DNA from 3 places in the Streptomyces sp. NPDC006208 genome. Region 3 is predicted to be linked to each of the others. Evidence: riboswitches for the same ligand, from Rfam matches in the RefSeq annotation. Region 3 holds a riboswitch; each other region holds the start of a gene.
The links. A riboswitch is a leader RNA that binds a small molecule or an ion and turns the genes downstream of it on or off. The one in region 3 is predicted to bind cyclic di-AMP.

Region 1 (4,203 bases), on a different contig from region 3:
CGTTTCGCCACCGAGCCGCTCACCATCGGCGGGCAGTCCATCGCGGCGGGCGACCCCGTCCTCGTCGTGCTCGCGGCAGCCGACCGCGACCCGGAGCGCTTCAGCGCCCCGGACACGCTCGACCTGTCCCGGAGTGACAACCAGCACCTCGGGTACGGGCACGGCATCCACTACTGCCTCGGTGCGCCGCTGGCCAGGCTGGAGGGACAGACCGCGCTCGCGACGCTGCTCCGAAGAATGCCGGATGTACGACTTGCGGGCGATCCGGACGATTTGCGGTGGCGTGGGGGACTCATCATGCGCGGATTGCGCACTCTGCCCGTTGAGTTCACACCTTCCGGAAACTGACGCACGATCAATATCGTGACTTTCACGTGATCTCCGCTGCATCGACTTGTGACTCACGTGCGATCCGGCTACGTTCACCGTCGACTCGGCCGTACCAGCAGGCACGCAGTCATCTGTAGTCACGCGAAAGGCAACCGCATGCGCTCCGGGAACGGACGGCACCGCCGACCCCGTCAGGCTCCGGCACTCCTCGTCGCGGCGGGGGTGACCGGCTCCGCCATCGCCATTCCGCTGCTCGGCGCCGGATCCGCCTCCGCGGCGGAAGGGGCCACATGGGACCGCGTCGCCGAGTGCGAGAGCGGTGGCATGTGGAGTGCCGACCTCGACAACGGGTACTACGGCGGGCTGCAGTTCTCGCAGGAGACCTGGGAGGACTACGGCGGCACGGCGTACGCGCCCAGCGCCGACCTCGCCAGCCGCTCCCAGCAGATAGCCGTCGCCGAGAAGGTGCTCGACGCGCAGGGGCCCGAGGCGTGGCCCATGTGCGGTGCGATCGCCGGGCTGCAGGGCGATGACGCCGCGGCCGGTGTCGATCCGGGTGTGGAGCTGGGCGAGGTGGTGTCTCCGGAGCCGAGCGCTCCGGCCGGGTCGAAGGATCCCGGCACGAGTGACGCGCCGAAGAGCACACCGGACAAGTCAGATTCAAAGGACGAATCAGACGTATCGGACCCGGCGGGGCAGTCCGACCCGACCGAGGGCGCTTCCGGGGATCCGGCTCCCGAGGGTTCCGACGCGGCGAACGGCACCGGTAAGCACCGGGGTGAACCCGCTCCCGACGAGGCGGAATCAGGCAATACGGACAAGGGCCGTGAAACTGGTCGTCACGCCTCACGCGGTGACAGTTCGGAGCGGGCGGCCGCAGAAGCGGACGCCGAGCCCGGCGCCTACACCGTCCGGCCCGGCGACAGCCTGTGGGCCATCGCCGACGAGCGCGAGGTGTCCGGCGGCTGGAAGGCGATCTATCAGGCCAACGAGGAGACCGTAGGCGCCGACCCCGATCTCATCCTCCCCGGCCAGAGCCTTGATCTCGATCTGAAGTAGCGGCAGTTCGCGGCGTTATGTCCGTTCTGTTCGAGTGAGACAAGGGTCTCTTTGCGGCAACTCGCGTACCACGCTTGCGCGATCCGGCCATCTCGGGCCTGACCTGCGAAAAAGGGACTTTCCTTCCGTCCGGTTCGGGCGATTTCTCCCCGATGTTCACGCTTTGAACATCGGGGAGGGCTGTGTCTACGGTCTGACCGCTCGCCATCGCGGGCCCCGTCGACCGTCACGCCGAATCCTGCCGCCGGTCGGGGGGAACAGTCGTCGCTCACAGCGCCGTAGGCAGGAGCGGGGGACCCAAGGTAAGTGCCGGGCCCGGACGTTGAGACCGACGGACGGAACCGGCTTGGGGTGAAGCCGCGCACCAGGTGCGCGGCCGGGCACTCGTCCCATGGTTCCTGAGGGAACCGGGGACACCCCACCGGCCCGAACCCGACAGCTCACCTCGCAGGCGTCGGTGAGGAGATGTCCCATGCTGCGCGCCACCACGCTCAAGCGCCGTCGCCCGTCCAAGGCCACCCGTTTCGCCACGCTCGTCGGCGTCACCGGTGCCGCCGTCGCCGTCCCCGTCCTCGGTGCCACCTCCGTGTCCGCCGCGACCGCGTCCGAGTGGGACACCGTCGCCCAGTGCGAGTCCGGCGGCAACTGGTCCGTCAACACCGGCAACGGTTTCTACGGCGGACTGCAGTTCTCCGCCTCCACCTGGGCCGCATACGGCGGCTCCGCCTATGCCGCGACCGCCGACCAGGCGTCGAAGTCGCAGCAGATCGAGATAGCCGAGAAGGTCCTCGCCGGCCAGGGCAAGGGCGCGTGGCCGCACTGCGGCGTGAACCTGTCCAGTGCCCCGTACGCCGGCGGCGCCGAGGCCGCGAAGCCCGCCCCGAAGCGGGCCGAGGCCCCGGTCACCCGTTCCGAGCGCCCGGCGGCCCCGGCGAAGAAGGCCGCCAAGAAGGCCGAGTACAAGGTCAAGGCCGGCGACACCCTGAGCTCGATCGCCAAGACCGAGAAGGTCAAGGGCGGCTGGAAGAAGCTGTACGACCTGAACAAGGACGTCATCAAGGACGTCAATGTGATCAACCCGGGTCAGCTGCTCCGCCTGGGCTGACCCCCTCCGGGGACGCGCGGCGTCCCCAGGGGCTTCCGCACACCGGTGGACCCGGCGGACCACCGGCTGCCGCGGCAGGCCCCGTCCCCCACTCGCCCCGGTCCGGCGCACCCTTCCCCCCTTGGTGCCGGACCGGGGTTCAGTCGTTTCGGCCCGCTCGCGGAAGCGGTTACCGACGGGTAGATCCGGCACCATTTGTCCGGCAGCGGCGGTCTTGATGCCCTTTTTCGTCCCAGGGGGCGGGCATCGGGCAGCCGATGCCCGCGAGGCGGTTAGGCTCTTGCCGCAAGGCCAAGAGACCTGCACTACCAGCGTCACATCCCAGAAGGAGATGCTCGTGCCGTCCATCGACGTCGTCGTAGCCCGGGAAATCCTGGACTCCCGAGGCAACCCCACGGTCGAGGTCGAGGTTGGCCTCGACGACGGCAGCACGGGTCGTGCTGCCGTTCCGTCCGGCGCCTCCACCGGTGCATTCGAGGCCCTCGAGCTCCGCGACGGTGACCAGAACCGTTACCAGGGCAAGGGCGTCGAGAAGGCCGTCCTCGCCGTCATCGAGCAGATCGGCCCGGAGCTCGTCGGTTACGACGCCACCGAGCAGCGCCTGATCGACCAGGCGATGTTCGACCTGGACGCCACCCCGGACAAGTCCTCGCTCGGTGCCAACGCCATTCTCGGCGTCTCCCTCGCCGTGGCACACGCCGCGTCCGAGGCCTCCGACCTGCCGTTGTTCCGCTACCTCGGCGGCCCGAACGCGCACCTGCTGCCCGTTCCGATGATGAACATCCTGAACGGCGGCTCGCACGCCGACTCCAACGTGGACATCCAGGAGTTCATGATCGCGCCGATCGGCGCGGAGTCCTTCTCCGAGGCCCTGCGCTGGGGCACCGAGGTGTACCACACCCTCAAGAAGGTCCTGAAGCAGAAGGGCCTGTCCACCGGCCTCGGCGACGAGGGCGGCTTCGCGCCGAACCTCGACTCCAACCGCGCCGCCCTGGACCTGATCCTCGAGGCCATCAAGGAAGCCGGCTACGCGCCCGGCAAGGACATCGCGCTCGCGCTCGACGTCGCCGCCTCCGAGTTCTACAAGGACGGCGCCTACGAGTTCGAGGGCAAGGCCCGCTCGGCCGCCGAGATGACCGAGTACTACGAGGAGCTCGTCGCCTCGTACCCGCTGGTCTCCATCGAGGACCCGCTGTTCGAGGACGACTGGGCCGGCTGGAAGGTCCTCACCGACAAGCTGGGCACCAAGGTGCAGATCGTCGGCGACGACCTCTTCGTCACCAACCCGGAGCGCCTGGCCCGTGGCATCGAGGACGGCGCGGCCAACGCCCTGCTCGTCAAGGTCAACCAGATCGGTTCGCTGACCGAGACGCTGGACGCCGTGGAGCTCGCCCAGCGCAACGGCTTCAAGTGCATGATGTCCCACCGCTCCGGTGAGACCGAGGACGTCACCATCGCCGACCTGGCCGTCGCCACCAACTGCGGACAGATCAAGACCGGCGCCCCGGCCCGCTCCGAGCGCGTCGCCAAGTACAACCAGCTGCTGCGTATCGAGGAGATCCTCGACGACGCGGCGGTGTACGCGGGCCGCAGCGCGTTCCCGCGCTACAAGGACTGATCACCGGCCCGATCGCCGGCCGGGTCACCGCGTGATCCCTGGCCGATCACCGGCTGACGCCCTGTCGTCCGTACGTCCCCGGCCACGGTCC
Region 2 (4,203 bases), on a different contig from region 3:
CTGCAGCCCGGGATCGAGGCTGCCCGAGCGGTACTGGGCGGTCGCGAAGGAACCGAGGGCGTTGCGGGAGGCGTTGAGCCGCTCGGTCCTGCGGGCGGCCTCGTCGCGCAGCCTGCCGAGCGACCTGCGGGCGCTCGCGGTCTCCTCCCGGGCCCCGTTGTACTTCTCGGTGGCCACCTCGGCCTCCTGGTAGAGCCTGTCGACCCGGGCCTTGATCTGTGCGGGGGTGAGCCGGGGTTCGGCGTGCCCGGTCCCTTCGAAGGCGGTGGCCGTCGCGGCGCCGGCGAGCGCGAGAGTGGCGGCCGTACGAGCGGCCTGGCCGCCGAACGGTTGCTGCCTGGGTTTCCGGTGCGCTGCCACGGGGGCGTCCACGTCCTTCCGTTCCCTGCGGGTCCGGCGGCGCGCCGCACAGGGGAAGCGGCCCGCCGCCGGACATCTCGGCGGTGGCGGCCGAACCGTCCGGCTGCTCAACGGCGTTGGGGAGTCGGCCACCTGACGAAGGACGCTAAGCCCGGCGGTCACGGGACAGCGGACCAAGGACCGAAAGTGAACGAAGGTGGACAGCTCGGACCGCTTTCTGTATGCGGGTTCCTCGCCCGGGCCCACATTCCCGCGCCGGCCTGACCGATGCTCCGAATGAGGCTCCCCTTACAGGAGGGCAGTGGTAGGGGCAGGGCTAGGCTCCGCCTCATGGACGTACTCATCAATGTCTTCGTCGCCCTGCACATCATCGGCATCGCCTCCTTGCTGGGCGGCTTCCTGACCCAGATGAAGGCGATGGGCGCGGGCACGGCGCGCTTCACCCCGGCGATGCTGCACGGTGCCCTGACGATGCTGATCACGGGCGTGGCGCTGGTGGGCCTGAACCAGGCGGACGACCAGCCGGTGAACAACCTCAAGATCGGCATCAAGCTCGCGGTCCTGGTGGTGATCCTGGCACTGGTCTACGTCAAGCGCGACGAGGAGAAGGTCGACAAGGCGGTGTTCGGCGCGGTCGGCGGCCTGACCGTGGCGAACATCTTCATCGCGACCCTGTGGACGTGAGACGTCCCCGAGGACAGCGCAGCGCCCGGGCGGCTCGGCCGCCCGGGCGCTGTTTTGCGCTTCGCCCCGGTCAGGCCGGGCGGACGCTGCCGTAGATCGGCATGTAGTAGATGGACTCCTCGCGGACGTTCGCGCCCGGCTTGGGGGCGTGGATCATCTTGCCGCCGCCGATGTAGATGCCGACGTGGCTGATGTCGTCGTAGAAGAAGACCAGGTCTCCGGGGACCAGGTCGCTCGTCGCGACCCGCTGGCCGACCTTCACCTGGTCCCAGGTGGTACGCGGCAGCTCGACGCCGGCGGCCTTCCACGCCGCCTGGGTCAGGCCGGAGCAGTCGTAGGAGCTGGGGCCGGTCGCGCCCCAGACGTACGGCTTGCCGATCTGGGCGCGGGCGAAGGCGAGCACCTTGTCGGCCTTGGCGGCATAGCCGCTGTCGGGCGATGTGCCCGTGCCGGTGCCGGTGCCGGTACCCGTCCCCGGGCTCGTGTCGTTCTGCTGCTCCTGCTGCCGGCGCTCGGCCTCCGCCTGGGCTCGGGCCTCCGCCTCCGCCTTGGCCTTCGCCTCGGCCTTGCGGCGCGCCTCCTCCTCCTTCTGGCGCTCGATCTCCGCGAGCCGGGCCTTCTCCTGCGCCGTCAGCTTCGACAGCAGTTCGCGCGCCTCGGCGAGCTTGGTCTGCACGGTCCGCTTGCTCTCGCGCAGCGCCTGCTGCGACTCGGTGAGGGACTCGAGGCTCTTCGTCGCCTCGGACCGCTGCTCGGCGGCGGCTGCCCGCTCGGTCTCGTACTCGCTGATCGTCTCGCGCTGCTGGTCCGTCATCCGGTCCATCAGCTGACTCTGGTCGAAGTACGCCTGGGGACTGTCGGCGAACAGCAGGGCGGCGGTCGGGGTGACCGCGCCCGTGCGGTACTGCGCCGCGGCGTAGTTGCCCAGCGCCCGGCGGGACTCGTTCAGCTTCTCGGTGCGCTGGGCGGCCTCGTCGAGAAGCTTGCCGACCTCGCGGCGCTTCCCCTCCGTGGCCTCCTTGGCCTTGTTGTACCTCTGCGTCTCCGTGCCGGCCTGCCGGTACAGGTCGTCGACCTTCTTCTGCACCTCCTCGATGGAGGGCTTCGGCTCGGCGGGCGCGGCGCCTGCGCTCTGCGAGGACAGCAGGGTGACACCGGCGAGGGCGGCCGTGGTGAACCCGACGGCGGTCGAGGGTTTCGCCGTACGGCTGCGGGGCTTGCGATGCGACGCCAAGGCCGACATCTCCTTCTTCCGTGGACCGCCTACCGGGTTAGCTGTCGGGTTCGGGCGAACGGAAGATGCCCTACGGACCAGTTCGAGACGGGTCCGATTCACCCCAGTTGTGCATAGTGGGTCCCCGGTTCCGAACTTCCTTGCGGAAGGCCAGGATTCGGCGCAGACCGCCCGATGTGACGTGGGTCGCCAGGGGGGTACGGGCCGTCTGGACGAGCACGCTAGCCAACTCGTGCGGCTGCTGGGAAGGTTGATGTTCGATTTGTCCGATACATTTTCGTGACCTTGCCTCAGGCATGGGTGAGGGGTACCGGGGGTAACCGGGACTCCGTCATGTCCGGAGCCGGTCCTGGCCTACAGGTCAGCGCGCTGCGCGCGGGTGCGGACATCGGGCCGGGACCCGGTTCCGAGCCCGCCGCCGTACCACTTCCCGCTCCCGGGAGTGCGGGGTTTCGGGCGGCGTCCACGTCTGTCGGTGGGGCGGCCTAGACTCGTAGAGCGATGAGCAGCCTCTTTGACGACAGCTTCCTGGCAGACCTCCAGCCCCACGCGGAGGAGCACCCGCCGCCCCCAGAGGAGTCGGCTCCGGAGCAGGTTCCGGACGATCTCTTCGAGGGCGCTTTCGACGTGCCCCCGGCCAGGGACGGGTACTACCGCGACGGAGCTCCGCGCCCCGTCCTGGACCCGGCAGCCCTCCTCGAAGGGCTGAACGAACAGCAGCGCGCCGCCGTCGCGCACACCGGGTCGCCGCTGCTCATCGTCGCCGGAGCAGGATCCGGCAAGACCCGGGTGCTCACCCACCGGATCGCCCACCTGCTCGCGACCCGCCATGTGCACCCCGGCCAGATACTGGCGATCACCTTCACCAACAAGGCCGCCGGTGAGATGAAGGAGCGTGTCGAGCAGCTCGTCGGGCCGCGGGCGAACGCGATGTGGGTCTCCACGTTCCACAGCGCATGCGTCCGTATCCTGCGCCGCGAGTCCAAGAAGCTGGGTTTCACCTCGTCGTTCTCGATCTACGACGCGGCCGATTCGAAGCGGCTGATGGCCCTCGTCTGCCGGGACCTGGACCTCGACCCGAAGAAGTTTCCGCCGAAGTCCTTCAGCGCCCAGATCTCGAACCTGAAGAACGAGCTGATCGACGAGGAGACCTTCGCGGACCGCGCGGCTGGGGGTACCTCCCAGGCCGGAGGCTCTGGGGGAGGTTTCGAGAAGACGCTGGCCGAGGCGTACCGCATGTACCAGTCGCGGTTGCGCGAGGCCAACGCCCTCGACTTCGACGACATCATCATGACCACCGTCCACCTGCTGCAGGCGTTCCCGGACGTGGCCGAGCACTACCGGCGACGGTTCCGGCACGTCCTGGTGGACGAGTACCAGGACACCAACCACGCTCAGTACACACTCGTGCGCGAGCTGGTGGGCACGGGATACGAGGACCTGGGGCCTGCCGAGCTGTGCGTCGTCGGTGACGCCGACCAGTCGATCTACGCCTTCCGTGGGGCCACCATCCGCAACATCCTCCAGTTCGAGGAGGACTACCCGGAGGCGACGACGATCCTGCTGGAGCAGAACTACCGCTCCACCCAGACGATCCTCTCGGCCGCCAACGCGGTCATCGAGCGCAACGAGAGCCGCCGTCCGAAGAATCTGTGGACCAACGCCGGGGCCGGTGCGCAGATCACCGGCTATGTCGCGGACACCGAGCACGACGAGGCCCAGTTCGTCGCCGACGAGATCGACCGGCTGACCGACAACGCGGAGGCGAAGGCCGGCGACGTCGCCGTCTTCTACCGGACGAACGCCCAGTCCCGTGTCTTCGAGGAGATCTTCATCCGCGTCGGACTGCCGTACAAGGTCGTCGGCGGAGTGCGCTTCTACGAGCGCAAGGAGGTCAGGGACGTACTCGCGTATCTGCGCGTCCT
Region 3 (4,203 bases):
CGGGGAATATGGCCGTCGGCCGGAAAATTGGTCGGGACCGTGCTCCGGATGGCGTAAGGTTGTGTTCACCGACGCGGGGTGGAGCAGCTCGGTAGCTCGCTGGGCTCATAACCCAGAGGTCGCAGGTTCAAATCCTGTCCCCGCTACTAGCAGGCAGTGGCCCGGTTCCCGATCGAAAAGATCGGGAACCGGGCCTTTGTCGTGTGCCGGAGAGCCGGCCCCTTCGCCCGGTCGGAGGACGGCGGGTCGCTGTTCGGCCCGGCAGCCGGGAGCCTTGAGGGGGCGCGGTACCGTCCGCGCCCGGAGGAGGACCGGGCAGGAGAACGGCATTGGGGCGAGAGCAGGGCAGGATCTGGAGCGCTCAGAGCCTCGTCCGAGTGCTGCCCCCGCTGATGATCGTCGGTGGGGTGGTCTTCGATCTGCTGACTCCGCCCCAGTTCACCGCGGTCCCGATGTTCGCGGCGGCTCCGCTGATCGCCGCACCGCTCTTCAGCTGGTTCATGACATTGCTGACCGGGATCGCGGCGGTCATGGGTGTGACCGGCCTGCACTTCTACAACCAGTCCATCGGGGAGATCACGTCGTACACCGAGGTGAGCACCGTGGTCACCGTCTCGGCGCTCGCCCTGCTGATCAACACGGTCGTCCGGCGCAGTGGCGAGCGGCTCGCCTCCGCGCGGGGGATCGCGGAGGCGGCGCAGCGGGCCGTGCTGCCGGAACCGGCGGGGCGGATCGGCGGACTGCAGGTGGCTGCTCGGTACGAGGCCGCCCAGGCGGACGCGTTCATCGGCGGCGATCTGTTCGCCGTGCAGGAGACGCCGCACGGTGTGCGGCTGATCGTCGGGGACGTACGCGGCAAGGGGATGGGCGCGGTGGCGGTCGTGGCCGTCATCGTCGGGGCCTTCGGCGAGGCGGCCGAGCAGGAGGGCTCGCTGGAGGGCGTGGCCCTGCGGCTGGAGCGGGCACTGGCACGCGAGACCCCCCTGCGGGAGGGCCTGGACGCCGTCGAGAGCTTCACCACAGCCGTACTGGGTGAGATCCCGCGCGAGGGCGGCCTGGTGCGGCTGGTGAACCGCGGCCATCCGGATCCGCTGGTGCTGCACGGCGACGGGAAGGTGGACAGCCTGGTGCCGTCCGAGGCGTCGCTTCCCCTGGGAATGGGGGACTTGGGGAGGTGGCCGGACCGGGCGGAGGAGTATCGGGTGCCCGCCGGGTCCACGCTGCTGTTCTACACCGACGGGCTGTCCGAGGCGCGCGATGCCGACGGGGTGTTCTACGACCCCCGGGCGCGGCTGCGCGGCCGGCTGTTCGCCGGGCCCGAGGAACTGCTCGACGCGGTGGTCGCCGACGTACGACGGCACACCGGCGGTGGGGCGAACGACGACATGGCGCTGCTGGCGGTCGCCCGGCCCGCGGAGAGACGGCCGGAGCCGGGCGCGAGGGTGCCCGTGACGGCCGCAGAGGAGGAGTAGCGACCCCGGCGCCACGCTGTGTGATCGAAGGACACCACTCCGCATAACATTTGACGAACCGTCAGAACAGGGAGTGTCCTGAGTGGCGATCAAGTCGCCCGATTCCGGACGGTTGTGTCCAGATAAGTCCTGGCCAAAGCCGTTAATGATCAGTCGGAACAGCTTGGAATCCGGCCCCCGTGTCTATTAACGTTCGATAACGCAGCGCGGTCGTCACAACCGTCGCAAGAGACGGCACCGTGCGCACGCGCCGAATCCCGCAAGGGAACCGGGGAACCACCAATTGGGGTGAATCGGGCGTCTTTTGCCGTGCTGTACGCGGCCGAAGTGCCTGTAGGAGACCTTCCTGCTCCGAACCCGTCAGCTAACCCGGTAGGCGAGAAGGAAGGAAAGGAGTGCGCCTTCGTGGCGTCCAACATGCCTGCCCCCGAGGCCCCCTTCGTAACGAGTCCCTTCGGTGACGATGCCGGGGAGCGGGAGTGGGAGGAATGGAACCCCACCGCGGACTCCGTCCGTCCGGTGCGCGGCCGGCACCGGGTCGTCAAGCAGCGCGGCGGTCTCGCCCGTAGCTCCACGGTGCTCGGCGTCGGTGTGATCGCCGCAGTCGGCGCGGGTGGCATGGCCACCGCGCAGGACAAGCCGGCGGTCTCGATATCGCTTCCCGACGCGATCACGGACAAACTCCCCGACGCCAAGTCCCTGCCGGGCGTCGGCTCCCTCATGTCCGACGACTCGGACTCGGGGAACGACAACACCACGACGCTCGGCGGCGTGACGACCGCCGTCGCCGACGGCGACGCGGCGGGCTCCCAGCGGACGGCCGACGCGGGCGAGGCGCTGCGCGCCCGGATCCTGCAGCAGGCCGAGCAGCAGCAGGCCGAGGTGGACGCCGAGGCGAAGGCCGCAGCCGAGAAGGCCGCCGCCGAGCAGGCGGCTGCCCTGGCCGAGAAGCAGCAGACCGCGGCAGAGGCCAAGGCCGCGGAGGAGAAGCGCAAGGCCGAGGAGGCCGCCGCGGCCAAGGCGGAGGCCGAGCGCCTCGCCAAGCTCGCCGCGAGCTACTCGCTGCCCACCTCCTCGTACACGATCACCTCCACCTACGGCGAGTCCGGCTCCATGTGGTCCTCCGGCCAGCACACCGGCCTGGACTTCGCGGCCCCGACGGGCACGCCGGTCAAGGCGGTGCACGGCGGCACCGTCACATCGGCCGGCTGGTCCGGTTCGTACGGCTACCGCATCGTCCTCGAGCTCGAGGACGGCACCGAGGTCTGGTACGCCCACCTCTCCTCGATGACCGCCACCGCGGGCCAGAAGGTGACCACCGGCGAGACGATCGGCCGCGTCGGCGCGACCGGCAATGTCACCGGGCCTCACCTGCACCTCGAGGTGCACACCGCGGGCGGCTCGGGTCTCGACCCGATGGCGTGGCTGCGGGACAAGGGCCTCACCGTCTGACGGTCCCCACACCGGCCGATTCACCGCTTTTCCGTCCGGATCGCCCGCCCCCTCACCCCCGTGGTGAGTACGGGGCCGGGCGGCTTCCGGCTGCCCGCGCACCGGTGGCGGGCACCGCGTACCCCGGCGGTCGCGGTGTCCCCCGACCTCCGGGCTGCCGGTCCCGCCCTTCGTCAGATCCGGTAGGGGTTGGGCCCGCCGTAGTTGCGGTACGGAGGTGGCACCCGCACCCGTCCGGTGGCCTGCGCCGCATAGCTGAGCGAGGGACCGGCCACCTCCCTGCGCTGCCACAGATGGTGGAGCAGCTCCTGCTCGCGCTCCGCGAAGTCCGGGCCCATCGCGCCGCGGTGGGCCCGGTGGCGCAGAAACGCGAGCGAGGTCGCGAACGCCTCGTACTCCGAGACAGCATGCCCCGCGGCCGGGCCGTAGGTCCGCCGGGCGAAGTCGCGGGCCATCGTGCGCGCCCGCATGGACGACAGTGCGGGCGGCTCGGCGGGCAGCAGCCAGCCGGCCGCGGCGTACGCGGGCAACTGCAGGGATATCGTGCGCAGCTCGCGCTGCCTGGTCCATATCGTCAGCCAGGTCAGCAGCCCGAACGCGGGCACCATGAACGCCCCGTACACCGCGTAGAAGCCCCACGGGCCGAACAGCGAGACGGAGCCGTTCCACAGGGCGTGCACGCCCATCGCGAGGACGAGACCCAGCAGCGGCAGCGCGATGCGGCGGATCCGGCGGCGCCGGGCGGCGAGCGCGGCCATCCCGAAGCCGATGCCGGTCAGCACCGTGAAGAGGGGGTGCGCGAACGGCGACAGCACGATGCGTACGAAGAAGGTCGCGGCGGTCACGGACGCCAGTCCCGAGGTGCCGATCTCCTGGTCCTCGCCGAAGGCGTTCCCGAGATAGAGGATGTTCTCGGTGAAGGCGAAACCGGTCGCGGTGAAGCCGGCCACCACCACGCCGTCGACGATCCCTGTGAAGTCACGGCGGCGGAAGAGGAAGATCAGCAGGATCGCGGCGGCTTTGGCGCTCTCCTCGACGACCGGCGCGATCACGGTCGCGCCGAGCGTGTCCGCCGATGCCGGATCGGCGGTGGCCGTGGCGATCCAGCGGGTCGCGAAGGTGTTGGCGATGATCGCGATCAGCGCGGCGGCGCAGGCGCCCCACGAGAACGCGAAGAGGAGATTGCGCCAGGGGCCCGGTTCGACCCGGTCCAGCCAGCGGAAGGCCGTCATGAGCAGCGGGACGGGCAGGGTGGCGAGTCCGAGCCCGACCAGGAACC

Region 1: it holds a riboswitch for cyclic di-AMP, as region 3 does, so the genes downstream of both, ABZ208_RS20265 (transglycosylase family protein) here and ABZ208_RS05920 (M23 family metallopeptidase) in region 3, are expected to answer to the same signal.
Region 2: it holds a riboswitch for cyclic di-AMP, as region 3 does, so the genes downstream of both, ABZ208_RS08785 (NlpC/P60 family protein) here and ABZ208_RS05920 (M23 family metallopeptidase) in region 3, are expected to answer to the same signal.

What each region holds. Positions count from the first base shown of each region.
Region 1 covers NZ_JBEXSW010000023.1:78,746-82,948, forward strand. Annotated here, with positions in the region: gene ABZ208_RS20255 (cytochrome P450) at 1-348, shown strand, start outside; gene ABZ208_RS20260 (transglycosylase family protein) at 487-1,389, shown strand; cyclic di-AMP (ydaO/yuaA leader) riboswitch at 1,654-1,858, shown strand; gene ABZ208_RS20265 (transglycosylase family protein) at 1,862-2,494, shown strand; gene eno (phosphopyruvate hydratase) at 2,832-4,112, shown strand.
Region 2 covers NZ_JBEXSW010000008.1:160,709-164,911, forward strand. Annotated here, with positions in the region: gene ABZ208_RS08775 (NlpC/P60 family protein) at 1-372, opposite strand, end outside; gene ABZ208_RS08780 (hypothetical protein) at 691-1,044, shown strand; gene ABZ208_RS08785 (NlpC/P60 family protein) at 1,115-2,287, opposite strand; cyclic di-AMP (ydaO/yuaA leader) riboswitch at 2,290-2,451, opposite strand; gene pcrA (DNA helicase PcrA) at 2,780-4,203, shown strand, end outside.
Region 3 covers NZ_JBEXSW010000006.1:16,336-20,538, reverse strand. Annotated here, with positions in the region: tRNA gene ABZ208_RS05930 (tRNA-Met) at 73-146, shown strand; gene ABZ208_RS05925 (PP2C family protein-serine/threonine phosphatase) at 330-1,472, shown strand; cyclic di-AMP (ydaO/yuaA leader) riboswitch at 1,711-1,866, shown strand; gene ABZ208_RS05920 (M23 family metallopeptidase) at 1,878-2,924, shown strand; gene ABZ208_RS05915 (PrsW family intramembrane metalloprotease) at 3,098-4,203, opposite strand, start outside.